One region of the Paenibacillus sp. F4 genome, then DNA from elsewhere that is predicted to be linked to it. Evidence: riboswitches for the same ligand, from Rfam matches in the RefSeq annotation. Region 1 holds a riboswitch; the other holds the start of a gene.
What was found. A riboswitch is a leader RNA that binds a small molecule or an ion and turns the genes downstream of it on or off. The one in region 1 is predicted to bind FMN.

Region 1 (16,301 bases):
CATTTTCTCAATATACAATGAAATCTATATACAAGCCGGGTGAATTGCTGGGCAGCGTAAAAGTTGAAAAAGGCGTATTGCCAGAGCTGAAAATTCAGGCTGACCGTTCTTACAGTGTGTTGGTGAAAAAAGGTGGCAACAAACAAACGTTGCGTCATGAATTGCAACTGGCCCCAAGCCTCAAAGCTCCTGTCCGGGCTGGTGACCCAGTCGGTAAGCTGTTCGTCTACCAGGATGGACAACGTCTTAAGGAGTTTAATATCACTTCGCCTGTGGCTATCGAAAAGGCCGGATGGTGGAAATTGTTTAAACGTACCATGTCGAACCTATTTTCTTTGTAGATTTTACGGGGTTTTCTTCTAGTTTTGTCGGAGGGCAGGAATCGTCTGCGGCTACGTAGAAATCCTTGTCCAAGACCGGGAGGAGAGTGAGTAAGCATGAACCTGCAAATTGAAATGGAGCATCACCGGGGGGTACTGATTGTAAGGCTGTCTGGTGAGCTTGATCACCATACGTCGGACATGGTCCGTATGCAAATGGATGAGGCGATTCAGCGCCGGCAATGCGAGCATATTGTGCTCAGCCTGAAGAATCTTCAGTTTATGGATAGCTCCGGCCTTGGCGTTATCTTGGGGCGGTACAAACTGATCAAGCAAAAGGGCGGAAAAATGGCAGTCTGTGATGTCAATCCGCCAGTACACCGACTGCTGGATATGTCAGGGCTGTTCAAAATCATGCCCATATATGACAACGAGGGAAATGCGCTCACGGAACTGGAGGTAGTGTCATGAGAGAAGGCACGGGTAACAATTTCATGAGCTTGCAGTTTGCTGCCAAATCGGAGAATGAGGCATTTGCTCGTGTGGCTGTCGCGGCATTTATTTCCAGGCTTGATCCCACAATGGATGAGCTAAGCGATTTGAAAACCGTGGTGTCTGAAGCAGTGACAAACAGTATAATTCACGGTTATGACAGCGATCCGTCAGGTGTCGTAACGATCAAAGTCGGGATTGAAGCGGACGTGATTACGTTGGTTGTTGAGGACGCAGGCCGAGGAATTGAGGATCTGGAACTTGCCAAGCAACCTCTATATACGTCCAAACCTGAATTGGAACGCTCCGGCATGGGCTTTACGATTATGGAAAATTTCATGGATGAGTTTGAAGCAGTCAGTGAGCCGGGCGGAGGCACGTCGGTCCGGATGAAGAAAAGGATTGAATCCAAGAAAGCTTTATATAATTAGGAGTTGATCCTATGGAAGCAGGAGGAAAAAAAACTTCGCACAGCTATTTGGAGGATGCGGAAGTCAAGCGGCTTATTGCACTGAGTCAATCCGGTGATAATGAGGCTCGTGAGACACTGGTCAATAGTAATATCCGGCTCGTCTGGTCTGTCGTGCAGCGCTTTATGAACCGGGGGTATGAACCTGACGATCTTTTTCAAATTGGTTGCATCGGCTTGTTAAAATCGGTGGATAAATTCGATCTCAGCTACGAAGTCAAATTTTCAACATATGCAGTACCAATGATTATCGGTGAGATTCAACGGTTCCTGCGTGATGACGGTACACTCAAAGTTAGCCGTTCCTTGAAGGAAACGGCCAATAAGGTCCGCAAAATGAAAGACGAGCTATCCAAACGGCTCAACCGTCTGCCTACAGTCAAGGAAGTTGCTGATGAGCTGGGAGTGACACCGGAGGATGTTGTTTTTGCGCAGGAGGCTAATAAGCCGCCTACCTCCATTCACGAAACGGTGTTCGAAAATGACGGTGATCCGATTACACTTATGGATCAGATTGCTGACGAATCACAGGAAAGATGGTTCGACAAGCTGGCACTCAATGAGGCCATTGGCGGACTATCTGAGCGGGAGCGGTTGATTGTGTACTTGCGCTATTACCGGGATCAGACTCAATCAGAGGTTGCAAGTCGGCTTGGTATTTCTCAGGTACAGGTATCACGGCTGGAAAAAAAGATTTTACAACTGATCCGCGATCAGATTGCCCAATAATAACAGCCAGGATCTTAGTGAAATCCTTATGCTGACGTATTTCTAAAGGGTATTCCAAAGCCATTTTAATGGCCAGGGGTACTCTTTTTTGCGTGGGATAAAGGACAATACACAGAATAGGTTTCCTTGCTTCGTTCCATACTAATCGATAATTACGAGGATAAGGAGGGGATCGGATGACTCATAGTCCGGCTCCTACAGTAGCTCCTATTGTCTACTTGCGGCTCCGCAGCCGTGTCCGCATGATACAAGGGCAGGATTTACATTTGGGTGATGTAGCCCATCTGCTGACTAATCCTGAATGGGAAAAGGATCTGCTTGAGCTTGTTCTCAAGCGGCCGCAGCACCAGGACGGTAATCTGATACTGATAGACATGCTGCAGATCATAGCAAAAATTAGAGATCATATTCCGGGGGTCGTAGTTGAATCTCTCGGGAAGCCACATGTACTTGTGGAACTCGTGGAGAAACCCCGTAAGCCGTCCAAAATACTGTTTGTTTTGGTATGGGTGCTTCTGTTTTTTGGCTCTGCGCTGACAATTATGAATTTTCATGCCGACGTTAGCATGATGGAGGTACAGGTTCGGATTGTAGAGATGATTACGGGACGTAAGGATGAGCATCCGTACCTGTTTCAAATTGCTTACTCGATCGGCATCGGCTTTGGCATGATCGTATTTTTTAATCACTTGTTCAAGAAAAATTGGAACGAGGAGCCGACGCCGCTGGAGGTGGAGATGTATCTGTACCAGGAAAATGTGGATCAGTATGTTGTGGCAGAGGAATATGAAAAGATGGCCCGTCTGCAGACAAAGGATAAGAAACCATGATATTTGTACAGGCTGCACTTCAGATTATTTTAGGTATTGCTGGGGGCCTTGCGGTGGGTAGCGGTGTAATTGCTTTTTTTATTGTGCTGGATATCATGCCGCGATTAGCACAACTCACCCGTACGTATAAAAAATCACGTGCATACGAAAAGGCAATGATTGTAGGTTCGGTACTGGGAACTGTGGTCGATTTTTGGAACATTTGCTTGCCACTACCGGGCATATTTACATGGATACCTGGGTTATTTTGCGGAGTGTTTATTGGCTTGCTCGCCGCGGCTTTAACGGAGGTATTGAATCTCCTGCCTATACTCGCCAAGCGACTCCACATGACCGTGTATATGCTCGGCCTATTAATGGCAATGGTGCTTGGGAAGGTGACGGGTTCCTTATTTGACTGGTTTGTATACAACCGTTAACAACGAAAGCGAAGGGGGCAAGGAATATGGATCACAGAGCGGGTCAAGAGCAACATCAAGAAGACGGGGGAATCGGAAAGGAATATCATACTGACGGAGAAGAGTTGAGTCCATGGCAGGAAAAGCAGGCGCAGGAATCTGCACGTTTTAAACACAAAAAAGAGAGTGAGCGGTCTGATAACGTAGAGGAGTCCGTTCGCTACTGGCAGGCCGAAGATGATATATCGCCGAGGATGAAGGATAATAAGAATACACTTGAAACAGTATTAGGTTTGGGGGAGACCTTTGATGTTGTATTCAGGGAAATGACACTGGGTGGGCGTCATACCGGATATCTGTTCCTAAATACCTTTGCGAAGGATCAGATCATGCTTGAAGTGCTAAAGCGGCTCACCTATCTGACGCCGGATAATCTCTCTTCGGATGGACTACAAGCGTATTTCGAAAATTTTATTCCACATATTCAGGTGGAGAAGACAGATAAGATGTCTGTCGTCATTAACAAGGTGCTGACAGGGATGAGTGCCTTTTTCATGGAAGGCGAACGTTTTTCCCTTATTCTGGATACTCGTAATTATCCGGTGCGTAGTCCGGAGGAACCTTCTTTGGAGCGGGTTGTGCGCGGTGCCCGTGACGGGTTTACTGAAACAATGCTTACAAATGTAGGTTTGGTGCGCCGACGTTTGCGGGACCCAGGACTTAAATTTGAGGCTATGCAGGTCGGACGTCGAACCCGAACAGACGTATGTTTGGGCTACATTGACGATATTGTGGATAAGGTGATGGTTGATACTGTACGAGACAAAATTAAAAATGTTAATTTGGATGGTATTCCTCTGGCTGATAAGCAATTAGAGGAGACGATTATCAATAAAGGTTGGAATCCATATCCATTAGTACGATATTCGGAGCGACCAGATGTCGTGGCTTCGCATATTATGGAAGGAAGGCTCGTTATTTTCGTCGATACCTCACCCAGCGTGATGATCTTGCCTACCACTTTTTTTGACTTGTGTCAGCATGCAGAAGAGAATCGGCAAACCGCTTTTATGGGAAGCTATTTGCGCTGGGTACGTTTTTTAGGCATATTTGCCTCGATGTTTCTGCTTCCCATGTGGCTGCTAATGGTTATCAATCCCGAATTAAAACCAGCTTTTCTCGATTTTATTGGTCCTCAAAAGGAAGCACATCTTCCGCTGATTGCCCAGTTTATCATTGTAGAACTAGGGGTCGATCTTATGCGAATGGCGGCTGTGCATACTCCGACACCACTGGCGTCCGCTATGGGCTTGATCGCAGCGATTCTGGTCGGTGATATAGCGGTTCAGACGGGACTTTTCGTGAATGAGGTCGTGCTGTATATGGCTGTCGCTGCGATAGGAATGTTCGCAACACCGAGCTACGAGCTGGGGCTGGCGAATAGACTGATTCGACTATTCCTGCTGGTTGCTGTTGCAATTTTTCACGTACCGGGCTTTGTCGTGGGTACGACACTGATCATTTTGATGCTGACGCTGCATCGGTCATATAATTCTTCGTATTTGTGGCCGTTCATTCCTTTTAATGCCAAAGCGTTAGCTTCCATCTTGTTCCGTATGCCTGTACTAGATGCACCTAACCGCCCGTCATCTAACAAAACGAGGGACAATACGCGTATGCCCCATACGGATGCCGACACAGATTCGAACTCAGGCAATGGACAGGAGCATTAATATAAATGATCTGCATAAAAATCCATTGTTCTTGATGTTTTTTTTGCTATACTGGTGTAAACATTCGATGGAATATGACTAGCTTGTTCCAGAAAGAGAGGCGCCAGAACATGTATTTGCATGGAAGCAGTAAAATTAACAGCAATGGACATTTGGAGATCGGCGGTTGTGATACAACGCTTTTGAAAGAGCGTTTTGGCACGCCGCTATATATTGTTGACGAACAGTTAGTCCGCCGGCGCTGCCGGGAATTCATAGAAGCTTTTCGTGAAACCGGATTGAAGTTTCAAGTTGCTTATGCAAGCAAAGCGTTTTGTGTTATGGCGATGTGCGCTTTAGCTGCTGAAGAAGGGATGTCGCTTGACGTAGTTTCCAGTGGAGAATTGTTTACTGCGCTACAAGCAGGGTTCCCGGCAGAGCGAATCCATTTCCACGGCAATAACAAAACACCAGAAGAAATTGAAATGGCGTTAGATGCGCAAATTGGCTGCTTCGTCGTCGATAGCGAAATGGAGTTGCATTTGTTGCAGGCCCTTGCCTCCGAGAAAGAACAGCAGGTGAATATCTTACTGCGGGTTACACCAGGGGTTGAGGCGCATACGCATGAATATATGGCCACAGGTCAAGAAGATTCGAAATTTGGCTTTGACATTGGTAACGGTACAGCACGCCAAGCAGTGGAACAGGCTATCAAGCTGGATCATCTTAACCTGCTGGGGGTACATTCTCATATCGGTTCGCAAATATTCGAAGTGAATGGCTTCCAAATGGCTGCTGAACGGGTTGCAGCTTTTTCCAGAGAAATTAAGGAACAGCTTCAGTTTTCTTTCAAAGTGATTAATCTGGGTGGGGGATTTGGCATTCGCTACACAGAAGAGGACACTCCACTGAAAGTATCCACCTATGTACAGGCTATCGGCGAAGCGGTGAAAACTTATTTTTCAGGACTTTACGATGAACTTCCAGAAATTTGGATTGAGCCAGGACGCAGTATTGTAGGCGATTCAGGCACGACCTTATATACGGTAGGAAGCATCAAGGATATCCCGCAGGTACGCAAATATGTCTCGGTAGATGGCGGGATGACAGATAATCCACGCCCTGCACTGTATCAGGCGAAGTATGAAGCGATGCTGGCTAATCGAGCGCAGGATACGAACGAAGAGACGGTGTCCATTGCGGGCAAATGCTGTGAAAGTGGCGATATGCTTATTTGGGATGTAGAGCTGCCTCGTATAAATAGCGGCGATTTGCTCGCTGTTGCCTCAACCGGAGCCTACAATTACTCCATGGCGAGTAATTATAACCGAATACGTCGACCAGCAGTTGTATTTGTCAACAACGGTGAGGCCGAGTTGGTAGTGCGTCGGGAAACCTACGAAGATATCGTACGTAACGATGTTGTGCCACAGCGCTTGATTCGTGATCAAGCTAGTACGGTGGTTCAGCCCAACGCCAAGATTACCGTTTCGTCCTGATTTTAGAATTGTAAGATCAAGCAGGCCATTGAGTCGGTAATAATACACCGGGGGCAATGGCTCTTTTTTTTGGACAAGACTTTGCTAAGCGCGGCAATTCATAGTAAACTGGAACTTGATGTTATTTAGTTCTCAAAACAGGTTGAAAAGGAGATACAAACAATGAAAAAAGGTAGAATAGATCTTGAAAACGGCGGTATCGTCGAAATTGACTTTTTCCCAGAAGAAGCTCCAAACACCGTTGCTAACTTTGAAAAGCTGGCAAACAGCGGTTACTACAACGGTTTGAGCTTCCACCGTGTCATTCCGGGCTTTGTTGCTCAAGGTGGTTGTCCAATCGGTAACGGTACAGGCGGTCCTGGTTACACGATTGACTGTGAAACAGCTACGAATACAACAAAGCATGCCAAAGGCGTTCTGTCCATGGCTCATGCAGGTCGCAACACAGGTGGCAGCCAATTCTTTATCTGCTACGCTCCACAACCACATTTAGATGGAGTACATACTGTATTTGGTAAAGTAACCAAAGGTATGGAATTCATTGATGCTGTAAAACAAGGCGACAAAATGAAAGAGGTTAAAGTATTTGACGTGTAATTTTACCGTTAATTACATGATCTTTCTCAAATAGCGTTGCACCTAAGCCGTTCTGTCTTTGGACAGGGCGGCTTTTGTTGTCTTTTGTTTGACGGTTTATTGATTTTCGCAATCACGTAGGCATTACAGTGCGTAAGATCACATTCGAAAAGTAAGTGTTGTGATAGCCTTTCCATAAGAATGCATTTTCCATTTATTTTATATGAGTATTCAAACTCAGTAAGGATTGGAAAAGAAGGGGGCTTATCACATTGTCTATTTTAACGCGCACAAATCGACTCGGATTTTTTGAAATCCGGCTGGAATCCATTGGTGGACTCGGCGCTAATCTGGCTGGCAAAATGTTGGCCGAAACCGGGGTGCTTGGTCTGGGGCTGAATGCTTCAAATTTTTCGTCCTACGGTTCGGAAAAAAAGGGAACTCCGGTTAAAAGCTTCGTCCGCTTCTGTGAGCCGGAGGTCGATATTCGGGATCACAGTCCGATTGAGCAACCGCATGTGGTAGGCATTTTCCATGAAACGTTATACAAAACGGTAAATGTAATCAGCGGACTGCCAGCGGATGGGATTGTAGTGGTTAATTCCACGCGTCCAGCAGAAGAAATACGGGCTGATTTGGGACTGATATCCGGTACACTTGCGGTGGTGGATGCGATGGGCATCGCACTGGAAGAGCGAACCAAACTAAATACGTCCATGCTCGGTGCCTTGTTCCGTGTCTGTGATTTCCTGGACCCGGAAGCGATGAGATCGGTTATACGCAGTACCTTTGAAAAGAAAAATCCGCTGTTAGTGGAACCTAATCTGCGTACGTTTAACCGTGGTTATGAGGAAATGGAACTGCACGTATATCCAGTTACTGATGGCGCAGAGGATCGGGTTTTTGAACGTCCGCAGCCATTGCTGGGATACGAAACCCAACTACTGGGGGGCGTTATTGCGACTCAGGGAAACAGCATGACGAGAGATGTTAGTGGTTCACGTCAGGGGTATGTGCCTGACTATGAAGCTGATAAATGTACCCATTGTGCCAAGTGTGATTCGATTTGCCCGGATTACTGTTTTGTATGGGAAGAGCAAGCTGACAAACGCGGAAGAATGATGCCATTTTTGCAAGGGATTGATTACCAGTATTGCAAAGGATGTCTGAAATGTGTAGATATTTGCCCATCGGGGGCATTAAGCTCGCGTCGCGAACAATGGGGATGGGCGGAACAGAATCGAGTTGCCCACCAATTTCCGGCATATGAAGGAGGGCGTGCGTAATGGCAAAACTGGAGGAAGAACTCAAACAGACAGGCGCCGCGCAAGTGACAACGTTCGAATCCGGTAATGAAATGGCAGCTACGGCGGCTGCGCAGATTAATTATCATATGATGGGATATTTCCCGATTACTCCATCTACCGAGGTAGCGCAGTATCTGGATCAGATGAGAACGAGAGGTCAGCATAATATTAAGCTGGTTGCAGCAGACGGAGAACACGGATCGGCAGGGATTTGTTATGGAGCTGCCGCAGCGGGAGCGAGGGTTGTGAACGCCACTAGTTCGCAAGGTTTCCTGTACATGCTGGAGCAGTTACCTGTTCAGTCAGGTACCCGTTTTCCAATGGTTATGAATCTGGTGACACGAGCTGTCAGTGGTCCCCTGGATATTCGCGGGGATCATTCGGATCTGTACTATGGTTTGAATACAGGCTGGGTCATTTTGACGGCAAGTACACCACAGGCTGTGTATGATATGAACATCATGGCACTAAAAATCGCAGAGCATAGCGATGTTCGGCTGCCTGTAATGGTTGCATATGACGGTTTTTATACGTCCCATCAAAAACGTAAAGTGCAATATTTTGCAGATGCTGAGACCGTGCGCGGTTTTGTAGGTCCTAACCCGAACTTAAATTATCCGAATATTACTGATTTTGATCATCCTGTTACCGTAGGTGCGCATATGAACGGTGATGACCTGACGAATAATCATGTTCAGCTGTCCGAAGCACTGAAGCTGTCAGAAGGAGTATATGAGCAGGTAGCAGCAGAATATGCCGCTTTATCCGGTCGGGAATACCCGATTTTAGATCTGTATCAAATGGAGGATGCTGAGGTCGCGGTATTCCTGTTGAATTCGGCGGCTGAATCGGCCAAGGATGTGGCGGATCAACTCCGTGCGCGCGGGATTAAAGCCGGTGTGATACGTCCGAATATCATCCGACCGTTCCCAGCCGCACAACTGCGGGAAGCATTGCGCGATGTCAAGGCGCTGCTGGTAGGTGAACGTGCAGACTCGTATGGGGCAGACGGCGGTAATTTAACGCATGAGATTAAGGCGGCCTTGCAGGAGGACCCGCTGAATCGGACACTCGTGTTGAGCCGTATCTTTGGCTTGGGTGGCAAGGATTTTTATGCGGAAGATGCTGAGGCGTTCTTCCAGCTTGCGATTGAGGCGGCAGAAGCAGGACGAGCGGAGAAGCCCTTTGATTATTACGGAATTAATCCGGGTTCACCGGACAAGGTGATGCCGCAAGTTATGCAGCCGCCACGTGGCAATGCATACCGTACGGGCCTGATTCAGGTTACGCCGGACGAGGCGACCGGGAAGCTCAAAGTTAAGGTACCACCCCTGCGGTCGTTGACAACCAAACCACGCCGTCTTACACCAGGTCACGGGGCTTGCCCAGGATGTGGGGCATTGTCTGCGCTGGAACTGTTTTTCAAAGGTATTGAAGGGGATATTGTCGTGTTGTTCCAGACAGGCTGCGTATATGTGACGACGACAGGGTATCCATATACATCACACAAACAACCGATGATCCACAATCTTTTTCAAAACGGGGCCGCTACACTTTCAGGAGCGCTGGAAGCTTATATGGAAATGAAGCGCCGTAATGAAATTGAAATGTCGGACGATCCGACTTTTATCATGATCAGTGGTGACGGTGGGATGGATATAGGTATGGGTTCTGCGATTGGTGCGGCTCTGCGTAATCATAAGCTGATCATGCTGGAATATGATAACGAAGGGTACATGAATACAGGTTCACAGCAATCATACTCCACTCCGGTTGGTCACATGACTAGTACGTCAGGTGTAGGGAAAATGCAAAAAGGAAAGCAAGGACATCACAAGGATACCGTGCAAATCATGGCTGCTTGTAACATTCCGTATGCTTTTACAGCAGCTGAAAGTCATCCGCAGGATATGCTGCGCAAAGCAGCCAAGGCTCAATGGTATGCGAACAACGTGGGTACGGCCTATGGTAAGATCCTGTGCGCCTGCCCGTTGAATTGGAAATCCGAAGACAGACTGGGCACCAGCATTGTGGGCGCTGCAGTTGAGTCTTGTTTCTTTCCTTTGTACGAAATAGAGCAAGGCAGTACGACGATTACGTATAATCCGGAAGACAAGGGAAAACGGATTCCAGCTGCAGAATGGTTAAAACTAATGGGTAAAACGAAGCATCTTCTCAAGGAGGAGGCTACGCTGGCTACCTTTGAGCAGGAGATTGAGCGTCGCTGGACTATCCTGAAAAAGAAACATGAAATTTCGGAGCTATAATTCCGTTTTTTGCATAATCATCGATTAACATTGTTAGCCGCTGTTACTTTAGTGGTTCGATCAAGATTCTTTGCGCTTATTGCGCAAAGAATCTTTTTTGTCGTTTATGGGTTGAAGCATAAAAAAACAGGTAATGATTTCCGATATAGGAGTGTAGGCCTATAAGAGGCACGTTAAAAAGTTTTCTTCTGAATTTTAAGATGCAATGAGGTGCAGGTAATGATTAAGCTGAATACAGTTGAAATAATCGAAATTATAAAGAAGCAGATCCCTAAGGTTATGAACATCAAGCCAGTGGAGCTAAAGTTTACGGATGATTTTGGACGGGCTTCGTTGGCAGCGACAGAACACAAATTCACGCTGACGAACCAGCATTATTCTGCCAAGGTGATGGATTGCGTGTTAGAAACACAGGTACGCCCCATTTTAATGTGCGAAATTATTTATTTTCTGAAATGCGAGTTTATTGACGGACATGTTGATGTGCGACTGGATTATGAAGCATGTTCTGAGGAAGGACGGGGACCTGTTGCTTCAGCCGTAATTACCTTTGATCATGCAACAGAGTTGGGAGTCGAGGAACTGGCCGATTTGATTGATTTGGCGCTTCATATGAATGATAAAACCTGGTTTGAAGAACTCTCCAGCCAATATGTCAAAACCAAAGCAGGAGCTTCTATTAGATAACTTGCTTTTTTTAGAAGTCGGTGCTAATATACGTAACAAGTTTAATGTTAATTCAATTAAATAAGAGCAAGATCCTTCGGGGCGGGGCGAAATTCCCCACCGGCGGTGATGACATGTTTGTGGATCGTTTTTGTGAGAAACAGCATGGCTTAGTCCGTGACCCGGATGCTGAATGATCGGCAGAAGGTGGACCTGGTGCAAATCCGGGACCGACAGTATAGTCTGGATGGGAGAAGGATACGAAGCGCATGTGCATGACGTGACATGTGCCGATTTTTAGCATACCCAATTGTGCGTACGGCTTATTTCGTTGTAGGACAGCATCGGGCGATAGCTTGCTTAAGCTTTCTTTTTGATGGGTGTTCTGAGCGTATTTGGTTGTATCCTCAGTCATGCTTTCTATTGGCAAACCTATGATTTCATGTCGTCTTAAGATGCATATGAACTGCGCTTGTATACTACAAATGTGACTCTCATCACCCCCATGACGGATTGAATCCGAATTGGGGGTTTTTTGCGCTTATAGCTGATGAATTAGGGATAAACTGAAATGTAGTGGAAAGGAGTGAAGGCATGTTTACCGGATTGGTCGAGGAAGTGGGTCGCATTCAAACTATTTCCAAAAGCGGTGAAGCGATGGTGCTGGGGATTTCGGGTTCCGTGGTGTTGGGCGATTTGAAAATAGGAGACAGTGTCTCGGTGAATGGTGTTTGCCTGACGGCGATACGGATTGGTTCGAAAGACTTTAAGGTTGATGTGATGCCGGAAACCTTTCGCAGCAGTAATCTGAAAGAGTTGAGATCCGGCAGCCGAGTCAATCTGGAGCGAGCGATGGCGGCGAGTGGAAGGTTCGGAGGACACATTGTACAAGGACATGTGGACGGGACGGGAACGATTCGAGGGGTGACATCAGACCAGAATGCAGTTGTGTTCGAAGTTGAGCCTAAAAATCAAACATTATTTAAATATATTCTTCTCAAAGGGTCAATCACAATTGATGGTATCAGCCTCACAGTCGCACAGCGTACGGGAGATACCTTTGCCGTATCCATTATTCCCCACACCTTATCCGAAACGGCCTTACAAGCCAAACGTGAGGGGGATACCGTCAATATCGAATGCGATATTTTGGGCAAATATGTAGAACAGCTTTTAAATTACAGAGGTGCAGCGGAGGCGGAGAGAGTAGAAGAAGAAGCTCCTCTCAGTTTGGACTATTTGGCGAAACACGGCTTTGCCTGATATTGAATGGTAAACCTGTTTAGGAGCATTCGTGGCACAAGACATAAGGAGGAAAGTGTTATGGATAGAGGTAGCCAAACAAGTGCAATGGCAAACGTCATAGAGCTTGGCGAGTTGGAACATGACGAAGAGATTCATTTGGATTCCATCGAAGAAGCGTTGGAGGACTTAAAAAACGGTAAAGTCGTTATTGTAGTGGATGATGAACAGCGCGAAAACGAAGGCGATTTTATCGCTTTGGCTGAAAAAGCGTCGCCTGAGGTCATTAATTTCATGATTACAGAAGGTCGCGGGTTGGTTTGTGTGCCAATCACACGACAAAGAGCCGAGGCCTTGGAATTGCATCCTATGGTAGAGCAAAATACAGATTTCCACGGTACTGCCTTTACGGTATCGGTAGATCATATGGAGACAACAACGGGTATTTCAGCGGCCGAGCGCTCCTTGACTGTACGCGCCTTGGCAGACGAAGCAGTCACAGGAAGTGATTTCCGCAAGCCTGGTCACATGTTCCCGCTGATTGCTCGCGATGGTGGTGTCTTGCAGCGTGCTGGTCACACTGAAGCTGCTGTTGATCTGGCCCGACTCAGTGGCTTCAAGCCTGCTGGGGTCATTTGCGAAATTATAAAGGAAGATGGCTCAATGGCCCGCCTGGCTGATCTGGCAGTGGTCGCCAAGCGACATCAATTGAAGCTGATCAGTATTCAGCATTTGGTGGACTACCGTCGTCGTTTGTCATTGTAAAAATACATCTTGGTTCCAAGTAAATCTGAAGTATTGTCCGAAGTCCCTAAATAATTAAACTAAGAGAGGTTGATTAAACATGGCACGTTTTCTAGAAGGTAATCTCGTATCGAACGGTTTAAAATATGGTATTGTGGTAGGCAGATTTAATGAGTTTATTACGAGCAAGTTGTTAAGCGGCGCAATTGACGCACTTCAACGACATGGTGCACAGGAAGATGAAATTGATGTAGCTTGGGTTCCGGGTGCATTTGAAATTTCACTGATAGCACAAAAAATGGCTGCAAGCGGCAAATATGATGCCGTAATTACGCTGGGTACCGTCATCCGTGGTTCTACTTCACATTATGATATCGTCTGCAATGAAGTGGCCAAGGGTGTGGCAGCGAGCAGCCTGAAAACGGGAGTACCCGTTATTTTTGGTGTAGTGACGACAGAAAACATTGAACAGGCTATTGAACGAGCAGGTACGAAGGCTGGTAATAAAGGTTGGGATTCTGCATTGGCTGCGATTGAAATGGCCAATCTCGGCAAGCAATTTTAATTATAGGAATAGCTGAATAGAACGCTATAAACTGCAAGGTGAAAAAGGGATTGGATTGTTAAGCAAGGCGATGACGTATATACTACAGAAAGAGGGATTGATAACGTAGAGCTTAAGTGCTATAGGGAAAGGTATTGTTGAATGATGATTGGAGTAAGGCAGGGGGAAGCACATTGACAGTCGTAAACTACAAGCTGGAAACATTCGAGGGTCCGCTGGATCTACTGTTGCATCTGATTGATAAAGCCGAGATCGACATTCAGGATATCCCGATTAGCGATATTACTGATCAGTATATGGCTTTTTTGCACAGTATGCAGGAGCTGGAACTGGACATTACGAGCGAGTTTCTGGTGATGGCGGCGACGCTCTTATCCATTAAGAGTAAATTGTTGCTTCCCAAGCCACCTGTGATGGAATATGACGATTTGGATTTTTATGAGGAAGAGGATTATGATCCACGTGAGGAACTGGTCCGCAAGCTGGTGGAGTATCGTAAATATAAAGGGATTGCTCGCCATCTAAGTGAACGTGAGTGGGAGCGGAGTCTAATTTATGGCAAGGAGCCAGAAGATCTGAGCGCATTCCTGCCCACTGAACCCGCAAATCCGGTACATGGGCTGCATGCAAGCGATTTGGTCGCGGCCTTTCAGCGTGCTTTGCGTAAAGCAGAACGACGTACGACGGTAACCCGTGTTCATCGGGACGAAATTTCAGTCAAGGACCGTATACGGCAAGTTATCGGAGCTTTAGAGATGGTGGGGAATGGAGGACGGCTGCTGTTCTCCAAGCTGATGCATGAGGATATGTATCGGCATGAAGTGGTTGTGACCTTTTTGGCTATCCTTGAACTGATGAAAATGAAACAAATTTTCTGTTATCAGGAGAAGCTTTTCGATGATATTGTAATGGAGTGGAGAGGGGATTTACGGGTTAATGGATTATCTGAAGCTGAAATCAATTATTGAGGGACTGCTGTTTCTCGCAGGAGAGGAAGGATTGTCCACCAAGCAGATCGCCGACATTGTAGAGCAGCAGCAAGAGCTGGTTGAACAGTGCCTGGAAGATATGAAGCAGGACATGGAGCAGGGGGGAAGAGGCCTGCAACTTGTCCGTATTGCCGGTCATTATCAGCTTGCAACTTTATCCGAACATGCACCTTACTTTGAAAAGCTCGCATACTCTCCGGCACGTGCCTCACTGTCTCAAGCTGCTTTGGAGACGCTGGCCATTGTGGCCTACCGCCAGCCCATTACAAGAGTTGAAATCGAAGAGATTCGGGGTGTCAAATCCGAGCGGGCCATACATACACTGGTCAACAAGGAGCTCATTGAAGAGAAAGGTCGAGCTGAAGCCATCGGACGGCCAATATTGTACGGAACGACGAAATCATTTTTGGATTATTTCGGTCTGGGCTCTTTGGCAGATCTACCACAACCGGAGTTGTTCGAAGATTCGGACAATTTGGAGGAAGAGACTCAATTATTGTTCGAGCGTCTGGAGAGCAGCCAGCCTGCAGCCAACGATCTGGATCTTGAATCCCAATAGAGTTCATCCGGATCTTGCGGCTCACTTATATAAAATTTCAAATAGACAGCCAGTCCTCAAGTAGTTGGGGGCTGGCTGTTGGTATTTTAAGATGCATGATTTTCCGGCGAACGGTCATACTATTTTTGCCATGATATCTATAGCAAAAAGGTAGGGAGGACTCGCCAGTGTGGAAATGGATCAGTATCGCCATCATCGTCGTTATATTACTTGTGCTGGCTATTCTGCTCTCTCGTATTCGATTAAAGCTGGATATTGCCAAACATGACAATGATGATCGGGCGCATCTAGAGATCAGATTTCTATACGGGATGATTAAAATAAATTACGATATTCCGGCCATTCTCATAACAGGTTTAAAAAAAGGGCTTCTCTATCGGCTTGATCGCAACAAAAACATACATAAAACGGATGCTTCCGTGGATAGCGGTAATATTGATACAGAAAAAATCAAGCAATTTATATATGATATACGGGTTTTGCTCAAGGGAACGAAATCCTTCAATCGATGGTTGCGACATACTTTGGCACATGTGACGATGTCCAAAATGGAGTGGTCCACCAACATTAGTCTTGCTGACGCGGCTTATACAGCTACCTCAACCGGTATTTTGTGGGGATTAAAAACGACCTTGATCGGTTTTGCTTCCAGCTTTGTGCGCATGGATTGTACCCCTAAGCTGTATGTTGTGCCGTATTGGGTGGATCGCTTGCGTTTTACCACTACTTTGAACTGTGAAGCAAACGTATCGCTCGGCTATTTAATTTTCTCCATGCTCATCTTATCTTACCGCATATGGCGCGTTCCGGGTGGACCCGAGGCATGGAAGCGGGTTTTTTTCAAAAAAAATGAAGATCTTCAAGCTAACAATGAAAGATAAACAATGAAGTGTGATGAAACTCAATCTTTCTGAACTTTGGGATTTCAGTGTCCTTC
Region 2 (16,301 bases), on a different contig from region 1:
GGGATTTACTGTGCATATTGAGATCCCCGAGTACCCCATTCATGCCTTGGGGAACGAAGGAGCCATTGGGCGGGTGCTGAATAATCTGATCTCGAATGCCGTTCGCTACGGGGCAGATGGACGGACGCTAGGCCTGACACTGTCAGAACAGCAGGATACAGTGCGTATAGAGGTATGGGATCGTGGGAAAGGCATACAGGAATCTGAGCAAGATAAAGTTTTTGAACGCATGTACACACTGGAGGACTCCCGCAATAAGGCGGTACAAGGCAGCGGACTGGGCCTTACGATTGCCAAACGTCTGGTTGAAACGATGAACGGAGAAGTTCAATTGACCAGTAGACCTTATGAGCGGACAGTCTTCTCTTTTACATTGAAGAAAATCAACTATTAATCGTACTCAACATGCTCAACTTAATAAATTTGTAAGAATCACGAAAGAAAAATGAACATTTCGCCCTGTATCCTTGAATTATCAGCAGTATACGAAGGGAGAACACCCATGACTTACGTAATACGTACACATCAGTTGACCAAGGCCCTGAAGGGCAACGAAATTGTAGCGGGAGTCAGTATGAATGTGCGCAAGGGAGAAACCTATGGCTTTCTCGGCCCTAACGGGGCAGGCAAGACGACGATGATGAAAATGATTACGAATTTACTCAAGCCGACATCGGGTGAAATTGAATTATTCGGTGAGAAATTAACGCCAAAATCGTATCATCTGCTCGGACGGATGGGTTCGATTATTGAATACCCGATTTTTTATGACAGGCTAACGGCGCAGCAAAATCTCGAACTTCATTGTGAATACATGGGCTACTATAATAAGCAGGCTGTCCGGGATGCCCTGGAATTAGTGAACTTGCAGAATGCGGGTGACAAGTCGGTAAAAGACTTTTCACTGGGAATGAAACAGCGTCTCGGGATTGCCCGCGCTATTGCGACTAAGCCAGAGCTACTCATTTTGGATGAACCGATTAATGGTCTGGACCCCGTGGGAATCAAGGAAATCCGCCAATTATTCCATATGCTATGCAAGGAATATGGGATGACCCTGCTCGTGTCCAGTCATATTTTAGCGGAAATAGAGCAGATTGCGGATACGGTAGGCGTGATTAATCACGGAAGGCTGATTGAGGAAGTGTCGATGGAACAGGTGCGAGAAACCAATACGGAATATATCGAATTTACGACCAACGATTGTAAAAAAGCGACCTACGTCCTCTCCCATCATCTGAATCTGAATAATATAAGGGTACTAAATGAACAGAGTATACGTATTTACGATTCAAATGTACCGCAGAAACAAATTACGAAGACGCTCATTTTAAATGATATAGAAGTGGATTCCATTCATCAGAAAAGCAGCACCCTGGAAGACTACTTTTTACGGCTGTTAAACGGAGGTGATCTCCATGCTTAAATTGATGCAGTTGGAGCTGAAAAAATTTCATCTGGCGGGTTATATCCGTTCAGCACTGATCGCCAATGCATGCATTCTTGGGCTGCTCTGTATTATCGCGCTGGACAGTCAAAGTGAAGGAATACCTGAATTTACACAGTACACTCAACTTTTGGATATAATAGACATTTTTGTAAGAGCCACATTTATTGTGTTTTCCTCCGTTTTGCTATGCCGCTTTATCGTCGGAGAATTTAAATCCAAATCGATTACGATCTTGTTCATGTATCCGATTCACCGTCAAAAGTTGATGATCGCCAAGCTCTTGGTTGTGCTGCTGTTTACGTTCTTGTCTATTATTATATCTGAAATAATCATTACGGCCGCTATTCATCTGCTCAACCAGTTTGTCTTGATTGTACCGGATAACCTTACTCTTTCGATACTGGGTCAACAATCAGCACGGACGTTAATCAATGCCGTTGCTGCCAGCTTTATGGGATTGGTTCCGCTGTATATGGGGATGCGAAGATACTCTGTACCCACCACTATTGTGACCTCAATCCTGATTGTAGCATTGCTTTTCTCCAATAATAACGGCGCTACACTTAGCTCCATAGCCCCCGTGCAAATTGGCTTCTCTATACTGGGAATGCTTGTGGCTTATGCGGCGATTCGACGTATTGAGTATAAGGATATTACCTCGTAATATGTAATTTCGTAGAGCGCTTTCAAAAAACAGATGAAAATCATTGTTAGATATACACACATTTTTCACTGGACTTCATTCTAAAACAGGTATATCCTATAGGAGAAATTAAAAACGGAATAAGGATCTTCGGGGTAGGGTGAGATTCCCAACCGGCGGTATGGCTCATGGAGCTAAGCCCGCGACTCTGTATCTGGCAACAGGATACGGACTGATTTGGTGAGATGCCAAAGCCGACGGTAAAGTCCGGATGGAAGAAGATCGAAATATCAACATGCCGCGAAGTGGATGAATACTGCGTTATTAGTTTTGCAGCAACTTCATTTAACTTGCATAAAGCGGCAAGTTTATTTGATCAACCCCCGTCTTGCATGGCCTTTCGCCATGGACGGGGGTTTTTGTGCCACCGGTCCTGTATTCGCAAGGAGCTAATTGAGTATGAGTCAATCTTCTACTGTACTAACATCCAAAGGTTTTGATCGTAGCTCCCACATGAAAAGCGGTTTTTGGCTGGTCGCAATTGGAGCGGCCTTGTGGGGCGCAGACCCGCTGTTTCGTATTATTTTGCTAAAGTCATTTACTTCAACACAAATTGTACTTATGGAGCATGTGCTGCTCTTCCTCGCTCTGACACCGATGCTGTGGAAGCATCGTGAGGAACTCAAAGCGGTACGGCTTCGTCAAGTTTTCGCTATTTTATTCGTCTCGTGGGGCGGCTCGGCTCTGGCCAGCGTGATTTTCACTATGGCACTCAGCAATGGTGATTTGAATGCTGTACTCTTACTCCAGAAGCTTCAACCCTTGGTCGCTATTGTTCTAGCCCGTATTATTTTGAAGGAAATGTTGCCGCGTCATTTTGGATTATTAATTGTCGTCGCTCTGTTCGGGACGTATCTTCTGACCTTCGGTTGGTCGCTCCCCTTCGGACATGTTCGTGATTTTGTTCAGGTTGGTAGTCTGCTTGCACTCGGTGCAGCAGTTCTGTGGGGCGGTTCGACAGTCATGGGAAGTTACTTGCTTCGTTCAATGAAATATGAAACAGTAACCTCCCTCCGCTTCATGGTGGCGCTCCCTCTGCTGATTGTCCTCACCTCTGTAGAGCATGCGCCATGGAATATGCCTGCCGGTACATGGGCGGGCGCAGCTGTGATTATCAATCTGCTATTGCAGGCATTGCTTCCGGGTCTTCTCAGCTTGCTGCTGTATTACAAAGGCTTAAGTACGACCAAAGCGTCTTATGCCACGATGGCAGAACTGAGCTTTCCCATGGTTGGTGTCGTGATTAACTGGATCGCATTTCAGCAAATCGTTACTGTAGCGCAATTAACTGGTTTTATGCTCATCTGGATTACGCTCTTTATGATTTCACGTCAGCAAAAAAATTAACAGGTTCAATGTCCCTTTCATGACTCACCCAAGCCAAATCGTGAAGATGCCTTTGCATCTCCGATTTGGCTTTTTATGTATTAGTATTAATATTTCAAATAGTTCTTTAGACCTATTTTTCGACAAAAGTGTCTAAAACATGAAACTATTCCTCGTTTCCCATAGATTACATCTTTAAAATTTATCGGTTTCTGTCGAATAAAACAATGTAGTGATCATCAGACACAGAGGAGCAAGAATATGACTAAAGAAAAACAAACAGTTCCATGGTGGAGCAGGTTTCTCAAACAGTTTTATTTAATGAGGACAAAATTAATTGTAGCTTTTATGGCAGTCCTATTGATTCCCAGCATACTTATTGGATACTTTTCTTATCAGGGTGCTACGACGCAACTCAGTCAGCAAATGGGCGGTGCCGTGTACACGAATCTGTATCTGATCCGAAGCAATGTCAATCAGTATGTATCGCCTATTATGAAAGACGTTGACGTGCTATCCACTGAAATCCAATCTGATTCCATTGATTCCAACGAAGAGGCTCTTCAGAAAAAATTGGATGTCATCGTCAAAGCTCATCCCGAATTAGATGCTGCGCTCCTCGGCAATGAGGAAGGACAATACATTCGTACGCCGAAAAAAAAGGAAACCGATTATGATCCAAGGGAAAGAAAATGGTACAAAAACGCGATGCAGGAGAAGGGTAAAGTAGCCGTCAGTGTTCCAGCTGTCAGCGTCACGACAGGGAATTTAGTGGTTAATTTATCAAAAACGCTGGAGGACGGTCAAGGAGCTATTGCATTAGCTTTGAACCTAGACAAGATGAGCCAAAACCTGCAGTCTGTAAAGATTGGGGAACGCGGAGGACTCATTATTGTTGATTCTGATTATAAAATTGTGGCTGGAGCTGGAACTGCCTTTAAAAATACAGGCAAAAAACCAACAGACATCATAGAGGGACTTCCCGAAGTAGCGAAAACCGCTGAAAATGATACTCCCTCCATATCACAAATTCAATTTATGAATAGGGACGTGTTGGCCTTTACACTCAAGGACCCTCTCACCGGATGGAACATTGTCGCACTGTCGGATCTGGAGGATTACAGTGATGCAGCCCAACCGATTCTGAAGCAAAGCCTGATTGTAATTATTATTTCCATACTGGCCGCTGCCATTATCATCGTGCTCATGATTCGCTCGTTCCTGATTCCACTGCGCAAGCTGCAAGCAGGAACACGTATCGTCCGTGACGGAAATCTGACCGAACGTGTTAATCTGTCCAGTAAGGACGAGTTCGGCGAGCTGGCACAGAATTTTGACCAGATGACACATGCCTTGCATACGATGGTCTCCGAGGTCAATCAAACGTCCTCCCGACTCGCTTCCTCTTCCCTGATGATCAAGGAAAGCACAGAGCAAACGACGGAGTCCGTACAACACGTAGCGGAAACGGTTATGGAATCCGCAGAAAATGCAGCCACCAGCGCCGAGGCATCCGAGCAAACCGCTAATGCCGTTGAAGAAATGGCCAAGGGTGTCAGCACCATTGCCGAATCAGCAAGCTCCATCGTGGATTCAGCAGGACAAACCGAGCATGATGTAGCTCAAGGCAGTCAAATGATCAGCCATGTGCGGACACAAATGGACCGTATTCTGGAAGCTGTAAGCCAAACGGCTAGCCTGATGGATGAGCTATCCCAGCTCTCAGACGATGCGAAGCAGATGAATACAGCTATTGCCGCCATTGCCAAGCAAACCAATTTGTTGTCTCTGAACGCGTCTATTGAAGCTTCCAGAGCTGGCGAAGCCGGGCGTGGATTTGCCGTAGTCGCTATAGAGGTACGCAAGCTGTCTGAGCAATCCAAGGAAAGCGCAGATTCCATCAGTCAGATCATTACTCAGATGCTCGATTTGATTCAACGCTCCACCGCTACCATGAACGGTAATGTTCGTAACCAGGTAGGTGAAGGATTACGTATTAGCCAAGATGCAGAAGGTGCATTTACGAATATTGAACGCTCTACATCTCATATTGTGGAACAAATTCAAAGTGTGTCCGCTGCGGCTGAACAAATCTCAGCCAGTACAGAGGAAGTTTCGGCTACTGTCACCCATTTGGCAAGTCTGTCTCGCAATTCGGCGGACAGTTCGCAGACAACCTCTGCTGCCGCTCAGGAGCAAATGGCGGCCATGGAGGAAATCGCATCTTCGTCTCAGGAGTTGTCCAACATGGCGCAGGATTTGCAACAGCTGGTTAAGCGATTTAAGATTTAAGTTACACATCGTATCGTTGCAATTTCATGCAAGTAAGAATGAGCAGCAGTACATCTAATGACTAACAAAAGCCTTCGTCCGTATACTAATTACGGGCGAAGGCTTTTTCCATGTGAGTACTTGGGGTGATCTCTCTTGTTTACTTATAGGGTCATCTGACCGGTTAACTGACGGCGTCTATCTCCTTCGGGGTCGTGCTCCATTTTAATATCCTGATGGAAAATAACTGTAGTCCGCTCTTCCCTGTCGTACATCGGCCAAGCCTCCTCGGACAGCACAGGCTTCCCATCACGTGCAAAAGCAACCCATGCCTGCTGCATAGCTTGAGCGAGCTTCTGCATCGACGGTTGAATCTCTAATCCAAGCTTACCTAGCAGCTCCAGATTATCGAAAACAAACGCAATTTCTGCACCGTGAACCGCTTGTCCAAAGGTAGGATGCCCCGGCAATGTCCAATCAAAACGATACATCCATACAGGCGCATGCGCCGACTGCGCAACAGCAAGAGCCAATGCAGGACGCCAAAAAAATAGATCAGTCAACATTTGTGCCTGTCCCTCAATCGTAACCGGAAATGGTTCTATCAGGTCGCCGATGTCTGACATGCCCGTCATCATTTCCAATGCCTGACTCGCTGTTGACTTGTTCATTAGATGGGATTCTTTTCGGATGAAATAGGCCCCCTCATGCAAGTTCGTTCCAATCAAAACGGATACCTGCTTTGCTGAACCTTGCACGATTGCAGATAGGGGTACATCTGGCAAGGTCACACCGTCCACAACGGGTTGATAGATCATCGCCATCCCTGGTCCGATGACTTCATGCGTCTTCGCCATAGCTAGCATCAGCGCATCTGTCGGCAGCGTAAACAACCGTTCTGGATGCTGAGTGTCCACACCCAACTGCTGCAGATACACAGCCGTCACTTGTTCGGCCTGTGAAGTTGGCAATACCTGCGACGCACCGCTCTGTAAAATTGCACGCTGGAACAGTCCCTCAGCTGCTGGCATTGCCAATAAAGCGGCAATACTCATCGCGCCTGCTGATTCACCGAACACCGTTACTTCGTCCGGGTTACCGCCAAAGGCAGAGATGTGATCCCTAACCCATTTCAGCGCAGCGATCTGATCCAGCAGTCCCGCATTAGAGGTCAGGCCATCTCCCTTTGGAGTCAGATGCAAAAATCCTAACGGCCCCAATCGATAATTGATCGTAACAACCACAACATCGCCATTCTTCGCCATACGTTCCCCGTCATATAAAGGTATAATCCCGGACCCCGTGACAAAGGCACCACCATGAATCCACACCATCACCGGGCGTCCCTTCTCAGGGGCCTTCGAAGCAGGTGTCCAAACGTTCAAATATAAGCAATCTTCGGACTGCTCAGGCGGTTCCACCAGATTTCCAGTCATACTTTCAGCGGATGGCATAGGTTGCGGGCAGATTGGCCCAAAACTCGACGCAGCCCGCACACCCTCCCAAGGCTTCAAAGGCTGGGGCGCGTGAAAACGTAGTTTTCCAACAGGAGGCTGTGCATATGGGATACCTTTCCACACATGATATCCATTCCCCGTTTCCCCACGTAATTGACCTAAACGAGTATGTACCGTAATACTCTCCATCATGAAGCCTCCTTTATTTCGTATGTTCAACACAACGGTATAATATCAATCTTTACATATCTCTATTATACCCTTTGCACACGGCCAAACCAAAAAATACCGGAAGCACTTTTGCGCTCCGGCATTTTTAAAAACAAGATAGGGAAATAGCGATTAATCCCGAACTTCTTCTTTGGGAATCAGCTTGTAAATTTCTTCGCTTTCCATAGAGTCAATTAATCGGTCTAGCCACTTGTAATAAGCGACGGCCTGCTTCATTTTCAAACGATCTTGCTGAAGAATCGCCTTAAATTCCTCGTACTCTTCACCCTGATTCATCAATCTATCCAGCTCATCAATGGCTTTGCGCAGCACCAGTAAATTTGTTTCTACCGCTTTTCTCCATTTAATAGCGAAGAAGTCAGTGAATGTTTGATGCCAGTCATATTCGACTTCATACAAGTCCTTGCGTGAGCCCTTGCTCCATACCTTATTTACCATTTTCAGATCCAATAATGTTCGAACTCCTGTACTCATGCTCGTTTTGCTCATTTCCATTTCACGGCCCATCTCGTCCAGCGTCATCGGTTTATCCGCAAAGAAAAGCAAACCGTATAAATGCCCCGCAGACAAAGTGATCCCATACAGGTCCATGTTTTTACCTATAGCTTCTATAACACGTTTGCGAATTTTTTGCAGCGAAGCCTGCTGCTCATCACCTAACTGGTACAAGCTCATGCTTGCAACCTCCTAATTTTAGAGCATTTTGCACAACCTAGTATGAACGATTTACCCGTAAAAGATTAGCTTTGACGCAATGTATGAAATCTTTCAATAATAAATGAAATGTTTCAAAAACAAAGCTTCTGTCTATATTACAACAGCATGGATCGTTCAAAATCATAATTCGCAAAATTGCTAATGATAGTAGATTTTTAAAATTATGGATATACATAAATCTTTTTCTTATGGTTATATTTCATTGTCTATTTTAAAAAAAGCACTATCGGTTGTAAAGTTCCGAATGTTTGAGCATTCTATAGAACGAAGGAGCATATCAAAGGAAACTTTGTACAGTTTTTTCTGTACGTACTTTATGAACAGTTTTTTTGTTTGAAATGTAAGCAATGCTTCTGTTACAATTAATTTTGTCATTAACCGTTCAGGATGTTCAGAATTATGATTTTTATACTCAATCCTTAATGCAACAAGGGGTTAATACCAAGCAAAGTATAGAAAGAAGAGGTGTATGTATGACGATTTTGGAAGTCAAAAATGTCAGCAAACTCTTTGGTCCTCACGCAGAGCAAGGTGTTCCGCTCCTGGAGCAAGGCTGGGGCAAGGAAAAGTTGGCCAAAGAAAAACAGATTACTGTTGGTGTCAATAAGGCCAACATGGAAATTAAGCAAGGTGAAATTTTCGTAATTATGGGGCTATCGGGCAGTGGCAAGTCCACTTTGGTGCGAATGCTAAATCGCTTGATTGAGCCTACCTCCGGTGAAATTCTGGTCCACGGCAAAGATCTCCGTAAGATGAACAAAGAACAACTTCGCGAAGTTCGTCGTAAAACCATCAGCATGGTTTTTCAAAAATTCGCCCTGTTCCCACATCGGACTGTATTAGAAAATGTAGAATATGGTCTTGAAATTCAAAAGGTAGAAAAAGCACAGCGTCAGGAAAAGGCGCAACAAGCGCTGGAACTGGTTGGTCTTAAAAACTGGGGCGATAAAATGCCCGATGAATTGAGTGGCGGTATGCAGCAGCGTGTCGGCCTGGCACGGGCGCTGGCTAATGACCCTGAAGTGCTCCTGATGGATGAAGCGTTCAGTGCATTGGACCCTCTCATTCGCCGTGACATGCAGGATGAGCTGTTGGAACTTCAAGATAAAATGAAGAAAACAATTGTATTTATCACCCATGATCTGGATGAAGCGTTGCGGATTGGTGACCGGATTGCATTGATGCGAGACGGTGCGGTCGTACAAATCGGTACACCGGAAGAAATTATGATCCAACCGGCTAACTCTTATGTAGCCCGCTTCGTCGAGGATGTGGATCTGTCCAAGGTATTGACGGCTGCTCATGTCATGCTTCGTCCAGAAACCATCACCATGGATCGTGGTCCACGTGTGGCTCTGGAATTGATGCGGGAGCGTGGGATTTCCAATTTGTTCGTCATTGACCGTACTAAAAAGCTACTGGGTGTTATTAACGCCGAGGATGCTGTTCATGCACTGCGCAATAATTTGAAGATTGAAGATATTTTGATTACTGACGGACCGCAGGTTGCTGCCGAGACTGTCATTAATGATTTGTTTGAAATTACAAGCTCGTCCAAGGTGCCGTTGGCTGTGGTCGATGACAAGCAAAAGCTGCTGGGCGTTATCGTCCGTGGAGCATTGCTCGGCGCACTTGGTGGAGATGTTACCACTACGAAGGAGGTGAATGCCCATGATACCGAAACTGCCAATCGCTGAGTGGATTCAATCTATTGTCGACTGGATGGGTATTCATCTGGCTGGATTGTTTAATGTTATTTCTTCTATTATAGAAGCTGTAGTAGGCTTTTTCTCAGGTCTGTTCATGCTTCCGCACCCTCTGGTGTTCATCGTGATCATCGGGATTATCGCCTTTATGATCGGGCGAGTTCAGCTTACGCTGTTTACTGTCATCGGCTTCCTGCTGATTGATAATCTCGGCTATTGGAGTGAAACAATGAATACGCTCGGACTGGTCATCACGTCTGCGCTCGTATCCATTGTTATCGGGATTCCCATCGGGATCTGGTGTGCATACAGTAAATCCGCATCCCGCATTATCACGCCTTTACTTGATTTTATGCAGACGATGCCTGCGTTCGTGTACTTGCTCCCAGCGGTTACCTTTTTCAGCCTGGGTGTTGTACCTGGTGTTATCGCATCTGTTATCTTTGCTATCCCCCCAACGATTCGCATGACTAACTTGGGAATTATGCAAGTATCAGGTGAGCTGATCGAAGCCTCAGATGCTTTCGGTTCAACCTCTGCGCAAAAGCTGTTCAAAGTTCAGCTTCCACTGGCATTGCCTACCTTAATGGCTGGTATTAACCAGACGATTATGCTGTCACTGTCCATGGTTGTTATTGCTTCCATGATCGGTGCAGAAGGCATCGGTGCTGTTGTGTACCGTGCTGTGACACAGCTGCAAATCGGTAAAGGTTTTGAAGCCGGCTTAGCTGTTGTCGTTCTGGCTATTGTGCTTGACCGTTTTACGCAAAACCTATTTAAACCTACGCAAAAAGGCAAAAGCCGCGTATCCAGCAAACAAAAAGTATGGATTACTTCTGCAGTTACAGCTGTCATTTTGATCGCTGGTGCATCCCAATATTTTGTTGGTACGGATCATTCCGCATCTGGCAAAGGTAACGCTGCTGCCAACCCGGTTGGCGAAGAAGTCGGTTACAAAATTATCGGTATTGATGCCGGGGCAGGCATTATGAAATCGACTGCCAAAGCAATTCAAGACTACAATTTGTCTGATTGGAAGCTGGTTGAAGGTTCCGGTGCAGCTATGACGGCCACACTGGACAAAGCCATTAAAGCGAAAAAACCGATCATTATTACAGGTTGGACTCCACACTGGATGTTCAACAAGTATGATCTCAAATATTTGGAAGACCCTAAGAAGTCTTATGGTGAAGCCGAGGGGATTCATACGATTGCCCGTAAAGGCTTGCAGCAGGATGCTCCTATCGCTTATGAGTTTCTAAAACGTTTCAAATGGACACCGGAAGATATGGGTGAAATGATGGTTGCCATTCAAGCCGGAACCAGTCCTGAACAAGCTGCCCAGGATTGGGCGGAGAAACATGCCGACAAGGTTCAGAAATGGACTAAAGGACTGCAACCTGTCAATGGCGACACGTTCAAGCTGAGTTATGTGGCTTGGGATTCCGAAATTGCCAGTACGAATTTGCTAAGTTATATTTTGGAGAACAAACTGGGTTACAAAGTAACCGCACTTCAAGTGGAAGCAGGTCCTATGTGGACGGGTGTCGCTAGTGGTGATGTAGATGCTTCACCGGCTGCATGGCTGCCGTTAACACATGCGGATTACTGGGCTAAATACAAGGATAAGCTCGACGATCTTGGGGCTAATATGAGCGGTGTTAAAACCGGATTGGTCGTTCCAGCTTACATGGATGTTAAATCGATTACTGATTTGCAGGATAACGGAGCCGAAGCGGCTCCGGCTTCCGCCACAACTGAGGACTTTGGCAAAGAGGTCGGTTACCGCATTGTCGGTACCGACCCTGGCGCCGGACTAATGAAGCTGACCGCTAAAGCTATGAATGACTATGGCTTATCCGACTGGAAGCTGCTTGAAAGCTCTGGAGCTGCTATGACCGCTACACTGGATAAAGCTATCAAAGCCAAGCAGCCTATCGTCGTTACAGGTTGGACTCCTCACTGGATGTTTAACAAATATGATTTGAAATACTTGAAAGATCCTAAAAAAGCGTACGGTGATAAGGAAGAAATTCATACAATCGCCCGCAAAGGTTTGAAGCAGGATGCTCCTGTGGCTTATGAATTTCTAAGCCGCTTTAAGTGGACTGCTGAGGATATGGGTGAAGTAATGATCGCGATTCAGGACGGTACTGCCCCACAGCAGGCTGCCAAGAACTGGGCTGATAAACACCCTGACAAGGTTCAGGAATGGATCAAGGGCCTACAGCCCGTCAACGGCGATCCTTTGAAGCTGAGCTACGCTGCTTGGGATTCTGAAATTGCCAGTACGAATGTATTGAAATATGTACTGGAACAAAAATTGGGCTATAAAGTAACAGCCCTGCAAGTGGAAATCGGCCCGATGTGGACTGGCGTGGCCGGCGGAAGTGTAGATGCTACTGCTGCCGCTTGGCTTCCATTGACGCATGCTGATTATTGGGCTCAATACAAGGATAAGGTGGATGACATCGGAACCAGCATGACTGGCGTTATGTCCGGGCTTGTCGTTCCATCCTATGTGCCGATTGATTCTATCGAGGATCTTAAGGCGCCGCAATAATATTCCGCTTTTAAACCATACGAATAAGTAAAAGGCAGATCAGGGTTTACTCCTGATCTGCCTTTTTATGAATTCCATATTTAAAGTTGCTCTCAGCCTTTTAGCGTGAATCCTTCTTGAGCAGGCACATCGGCATGCTGCCTTGCCGTCTGATGCTGTTTAAAGAATAACGGATAGATCGCGAAGGACACCAGCAGACTCACACAACCAATGACGCCTAGAGCAATCATATCTTTGAAGATGTAGGTGATATCCAGTCCTTTGAGCGTGATGTTCCGTACAGCATCCAGGTAATACGTCAGTGGCAATATTTCAGCAAGCCCCCGCAAGAAGCCGGGCATTGCTTCCAATGGCCACGTATAGCCTGACAGCATAAAGGAAGGAACAGCAATCAGCATCAGCGTTTGGGTCGCATCCACTCTGGTCTTGGAAAAGAGACTGAATAAGAAGCCTAATCCGCACAATGCAAAGTTAAAGACCAGCGATACCAAAATTAACGGCAGTACCTGTCCCCTAAACGGAATATCGAAGCATAAAGCGCTGATACTGAATACAGTCAGCACATTGAAAGCTCCCGCCGCATAATACGGTGCCAGCTTGGCAATAGCCAAACGCCAAGGGGTATTTTTCCATGCACCAAATCTCCCCCAAGTCCCTGCTTCCTTATCACGCGTGCAGGACAACGCGATACCAAGCAGCAAACACTGCTGGAGAGCCGCAGAGATAACCCCTAGTGGCATGAAAAGCTTATAATCATATACCGGGTTAAATAGCACTCTGGATCGGAACGGGATGGTAGTCAGCGTCGACGCGGCCTGATCGGCGTTCATTCCCTTTTGCTTCATGGAATTGACCGATACTCCAGCGCTCACGCTGCTAATGACCTGATTCGCAATCCGACTGGCACTATTGGAATACATCATATTACTGCCGTCAATCAGCGTGAGCACGGGTGGATTCTCCCCATGCTTAAGCCGAGTCGTAAAGTTGTCGGGAATGACGATTCCGACCTTAGCTTCCCCGGTCTCTACCTGACGGACAGCATCTTCCTGATTGGTCGCTTGCCGTGTAACGGCAAATGAGTCGGTCGAATCGAACGCCTGAATGATCTGGCGACTGAGCTGTGAATTATCTCCATCGTACACTGTGACAGGCATCTCGGTAATTCGCTGATGTGAATATAGAAAGCCGAATAGTATCGTATACACAATCGGCGTAATCAGCAGAATAGCCATAAAACGGCGGTCCCGGAAGATGCTCAGCCATTCCTCGCGAAACACATCGCGGATACGAAGTCTTTCCTGTGAATCCTGCATATTACTGCGCCCCTTTGCCTGTAAACAGGACCGTGGAGCCTGTTGGAACCGAAGCAGCAAGGTCCGGCAATGCTACTTTAACACCGAAGGAACGGACATCCTTGTCACCGGAGCTTTGGCTTGGTTTTTGAATGGCAAAGTCGGCAGCCGATTCTAACAGAATGACTTTACCCTTCAGCTCCTTACCGCCAGACAGCAATTTAATTTGGACGGTATCCCCTGCTTGAAGACCGTTCAGAGACGTTTCAGGTACATAGAATTTAGCCCAACGTTGTGTCGAAGTTTCAATGGTATAGACCGGGAATCCTGCGCTAGCCATTTCACCTAAGCTAAGCGACTTGGATTTTACGATTCCATCTTCAGACGCATATAGCGTAGTGTAGCTCAAATAGGTCTGAGCCTCTTGAAGCGCGGCTTCCGCTTGGGCTACCTGTGCATTGGCACCTGCAACCGCAGATTGAGCCTGCTCAACTGTGGATTGCGCCGCCTTCACAGCGGATTGCGCTTGTTCTACCGAAGCCTGAGCGGCTTTGACATCTTCCTGCTGCAAAGCAACTTTACCTGCTCCTGCCTGTGCTTCCTTCACCGCGGCCAATGCCTGACGGTACTGTGCTTCAGCCGCCGTAATTTCTTCCTTGCGGCTTCCCTCACGTACCATATTCAGTTGTTGAGAAGCAGAGTTGTACTTGGCTTCTGCCTGTTGATGGTCCAGCGTCGCTTGATCCAGTGACGCTTGTGTTGCTGCCCCGGCCTCTTGAAGCTTTTTGGTGCGCTCCAAATTTTTAACGGTCAGATCCAGTGTTTCTTTGGCTGCTTTCACAGCTACTTGCGCTTGCTCCAGCTCTTGTGGTCTTGCGCCGCTCTTGAGGGCGTCCAGCTTTGCTTTGGCTGCGCCCGCAGCCGCTTGTGCCTGTTCAATCTGGCTGGATGAAGCCTGTGCAGTCACGCCGACCGCTGTCGACCCCTGGCTCTTTTTGGCCTGAGCTGCGCTCACGGTAGCCTGTGCCTGGCCTACTCCTGCTTGAGCCTGCAACACACCGGCTTTTGCTTTGGATACATTACTCTTGGCTGCCAGCAATGCCGCCTGTGCCTGCTTCACTTTATCTTCCAGCTCACGACTTTCCAGATGGGCTAACACTTGCCCCTTTTTCACCTGATCGCCCTCTTTAACGAGCATCTGGTCAATCCGTCCTGCCATTTTAAAGCTGGCATTGAGCGTATCCGACTCCACATAAGCCGTAGGAATGGAAGAAGACTGATCCGCAGACAAGCTGCTTCCATCTCGTTGAAAAGCGGTCAAAGCATAAATTCCTACCGCGATTAAAACAATAAGTACGGCGAAAATCGTATATTTTTTAGCTTTCATGTTCTCATCACTCCACCTGTCTATTAATGTTGCATCCCCAGCGCGTTACATACAAATACTTCAATACTTTCGCGAACCTCCTGCAGATTCATAGTTTCGCCCCAAACCATCGACCGCATCGGAGTGAAAATGTAAATACCGAATAAGCAATTGGCCGTCGTTTTGGCATCCAGCTTACTTGAAATTTTCCCATGAAACTTACCGGAATCGATCTCTGCCTCCATAAAATCAAAATAGTCAGCCAGTACCTGCCTAATATTAAAATGCTGTTCCTGTGAGACCCATCCCTTACTGACCAGGAGACGGCAAAAGTCCGGCTCTCTCCCAATGAACTCAATATGTACTTGGATCAGCTTGCGAACCCTAAGTTCTACCTGATCCATAGGAACCTGAGCCATAGCTTCATGGATATCCTGGACAAAACGCTCCATCCCCATTTTCAGAATGTAGATGTACAATTCTTGCTTGTTTTTAAAATTGTAATACAGGGTTCCCTTGGCTATGCCGCATACCTTGGCGATTTCCTCCATATTTGTTTCATTAAAGCCTCGTTCGGAAAAAGCTTTGAGTGCGCCATTAAAAATAATTTCCTTCGTCTGCTGTTTCATGCTTCCTCCTTTTTTTGAACTGACCGTCCAGTACAAAAATTATGTATTTATTATAAGCCCATTTTTAGTTATCCAGCAATAGGAAATGTGCAAAAATGACCATTTTAGACAGATCGTCTAAACGCTTATTCTAAAAGGGGAAATGAAAATGCAAAAACGGACCGAATAAGTGAGGGGGTCACTCATTCGATCCGTTATTTCATAAAATCGGCTGATAAGGGGGCGCATACTACGGTTTATCAGTCGATTTTAAGGGAAGGCCGACTATTTTTTCACCGTTTGATTGTATTGCGCAATTTTGCCTGTAATTTCTTGTGCAGCTTGATCCAATGCCTGTTTTGGCTGTTGCTGGCCACTCAGAACGGCCTCGATTGCACCTTCGACGATTTGGCGCGCTTCTGGGAATACGCCCATCACTGCGCCCTGTGTAGCGGTGGATTGTGCCGATGCGTGTAATTGGTCAACTGCTGTCTGGAATTGCGGATATTTTACCATATTGTCTTTGAGTACCTTCTCGTCATAGGCTGCTTTCGTGATCGGGAAGTACCCGGTATTCACACTCCATTGTGCCTGTACAGCTGGGGAAG

Region 2: another riboswitch for FMN. It lies ahead of C1T21_RS15455 (DMT family transporter); the one in region 1 lies ahead of ribE (riboflavin synthase).

Annotation. Positions count from the first base shown of each region.
Region 1 is NZ_POVS01000013.1:204,606-220,906, forward strand. It holds gene C1T21_RS14130 (D-alanyl-D-alanine carboxypeptidase family protein) at 1-341, shown strand, start outside; gene spoIIAA (anti-sigma F factor antagonist) at 438-791, shown strand; gene spoIIAB (anti-sigma F factor) at 788-1,243, shown strand; gene sigF (RNA polymerase sporulation sigma factor SigF) at 1,255-2,010, shown strand; gene C1T21_RS14150 (stage V sporulation protein AA) at 2,187-2,840, shown strand; gene C1T21_RS14155 (stage V sporulation protein AB) at 2,837-3,259, shown strand; gene C1T21_RS14160 (spore germination protein) at 3,286-4,971, shown strand; gene lysA (diaminopimelate decarboxylase) at 5,082-6,449, shown strand; gene C1T21_RS14170 (peptidylprolyl isomerase) at 6,612-7,046, shown strand; gene C1T21_RS14175 (2-oxoacid:acceptor oxidoreductase family protein) at 7,298-8,311, shown strand; gene C1T21_RS14180 (thiamine pyrophosphate-dependent enzyme) at 8,311-10,599, shown strand; gene C1T21_RS14185 (IDEAL domain-containing protein) at 10,819-11,286, shown strand; FMN riboswitch at 11,355-11,528, shown strand; gene ribE (riboflavin synthase) at 11,860-12,528, shown strand; gene ribB (3,4-dihydroxy-2-butanone-4-phosphate synthase) at 12,589-13,272, shown strand; gene ribH (6,7-dimethyl-8-ribityllumazine synthase) at 13,352-13,816, shown strand; gene C1T21_RS14205 (segregation and condensation protein A) at 13,990-14,784, shown strand; gene scpB (SMC-Scp complex subunit ScpB) at 14,753-15,364, shown strand; gene C1T21_RS14215 (DUF2953 domain-containing protein) at 15,532-16,245, shown strand.
Region 2 is NZ_POVS01000014.1:44,886-61,186, forward strand. It holds gene C1T21_RS15440 (sensor histidine kinase) at 1-394, shown strand, start outside; gene C1T21_RS15445 (ABC transporter ATP-binding protein) at 503-1,426, shown strand; gene C1T21_RS15450 (hypothetical protein) at 1,419-2,114, shown strand; FMN riboswitch at 2,236-2,380, shown strand; gene C1T21_RS15455 (DMT family transporter) at 2,553-3,500, shown strand; gene C1T21_RS15460 (methyl-accepting chemotaxis protein) at 3,741-5,771, shown strand; gene C1T21_RS15465 (carboxylesterase/lipase family protein) at 5,915-7,396, opposite strand; gene C1T21_RS15470 (GbsR/MarR family transcriptional regulator) at 7,550-8,113, opposite strand; gene C1T21_RS15475 (quaternary amine ABC transporter ATP-binding protein) at 8,629-9,852, shown strand; gene C1T21_RS15480 (glycine betaine ABC transporter substrate-binding protein) at 9,827-12,424, shown strand; gene C1T21_RS15485 (ABC transporter permease) at 12,517-13,740, opposite strand; gene C1T21_RS15490 (HlyD family secretion protein) at 13,742-15,106, opposite strand; gene C1T21_RS15495 (TetR/AcrR family transcriptional regulator) at 15,130-15,714, opposite strand; gene C1T21_RS15500 (ABC transporter substrate-binding protein) at 15,979-16,301, opposite strand, start outside.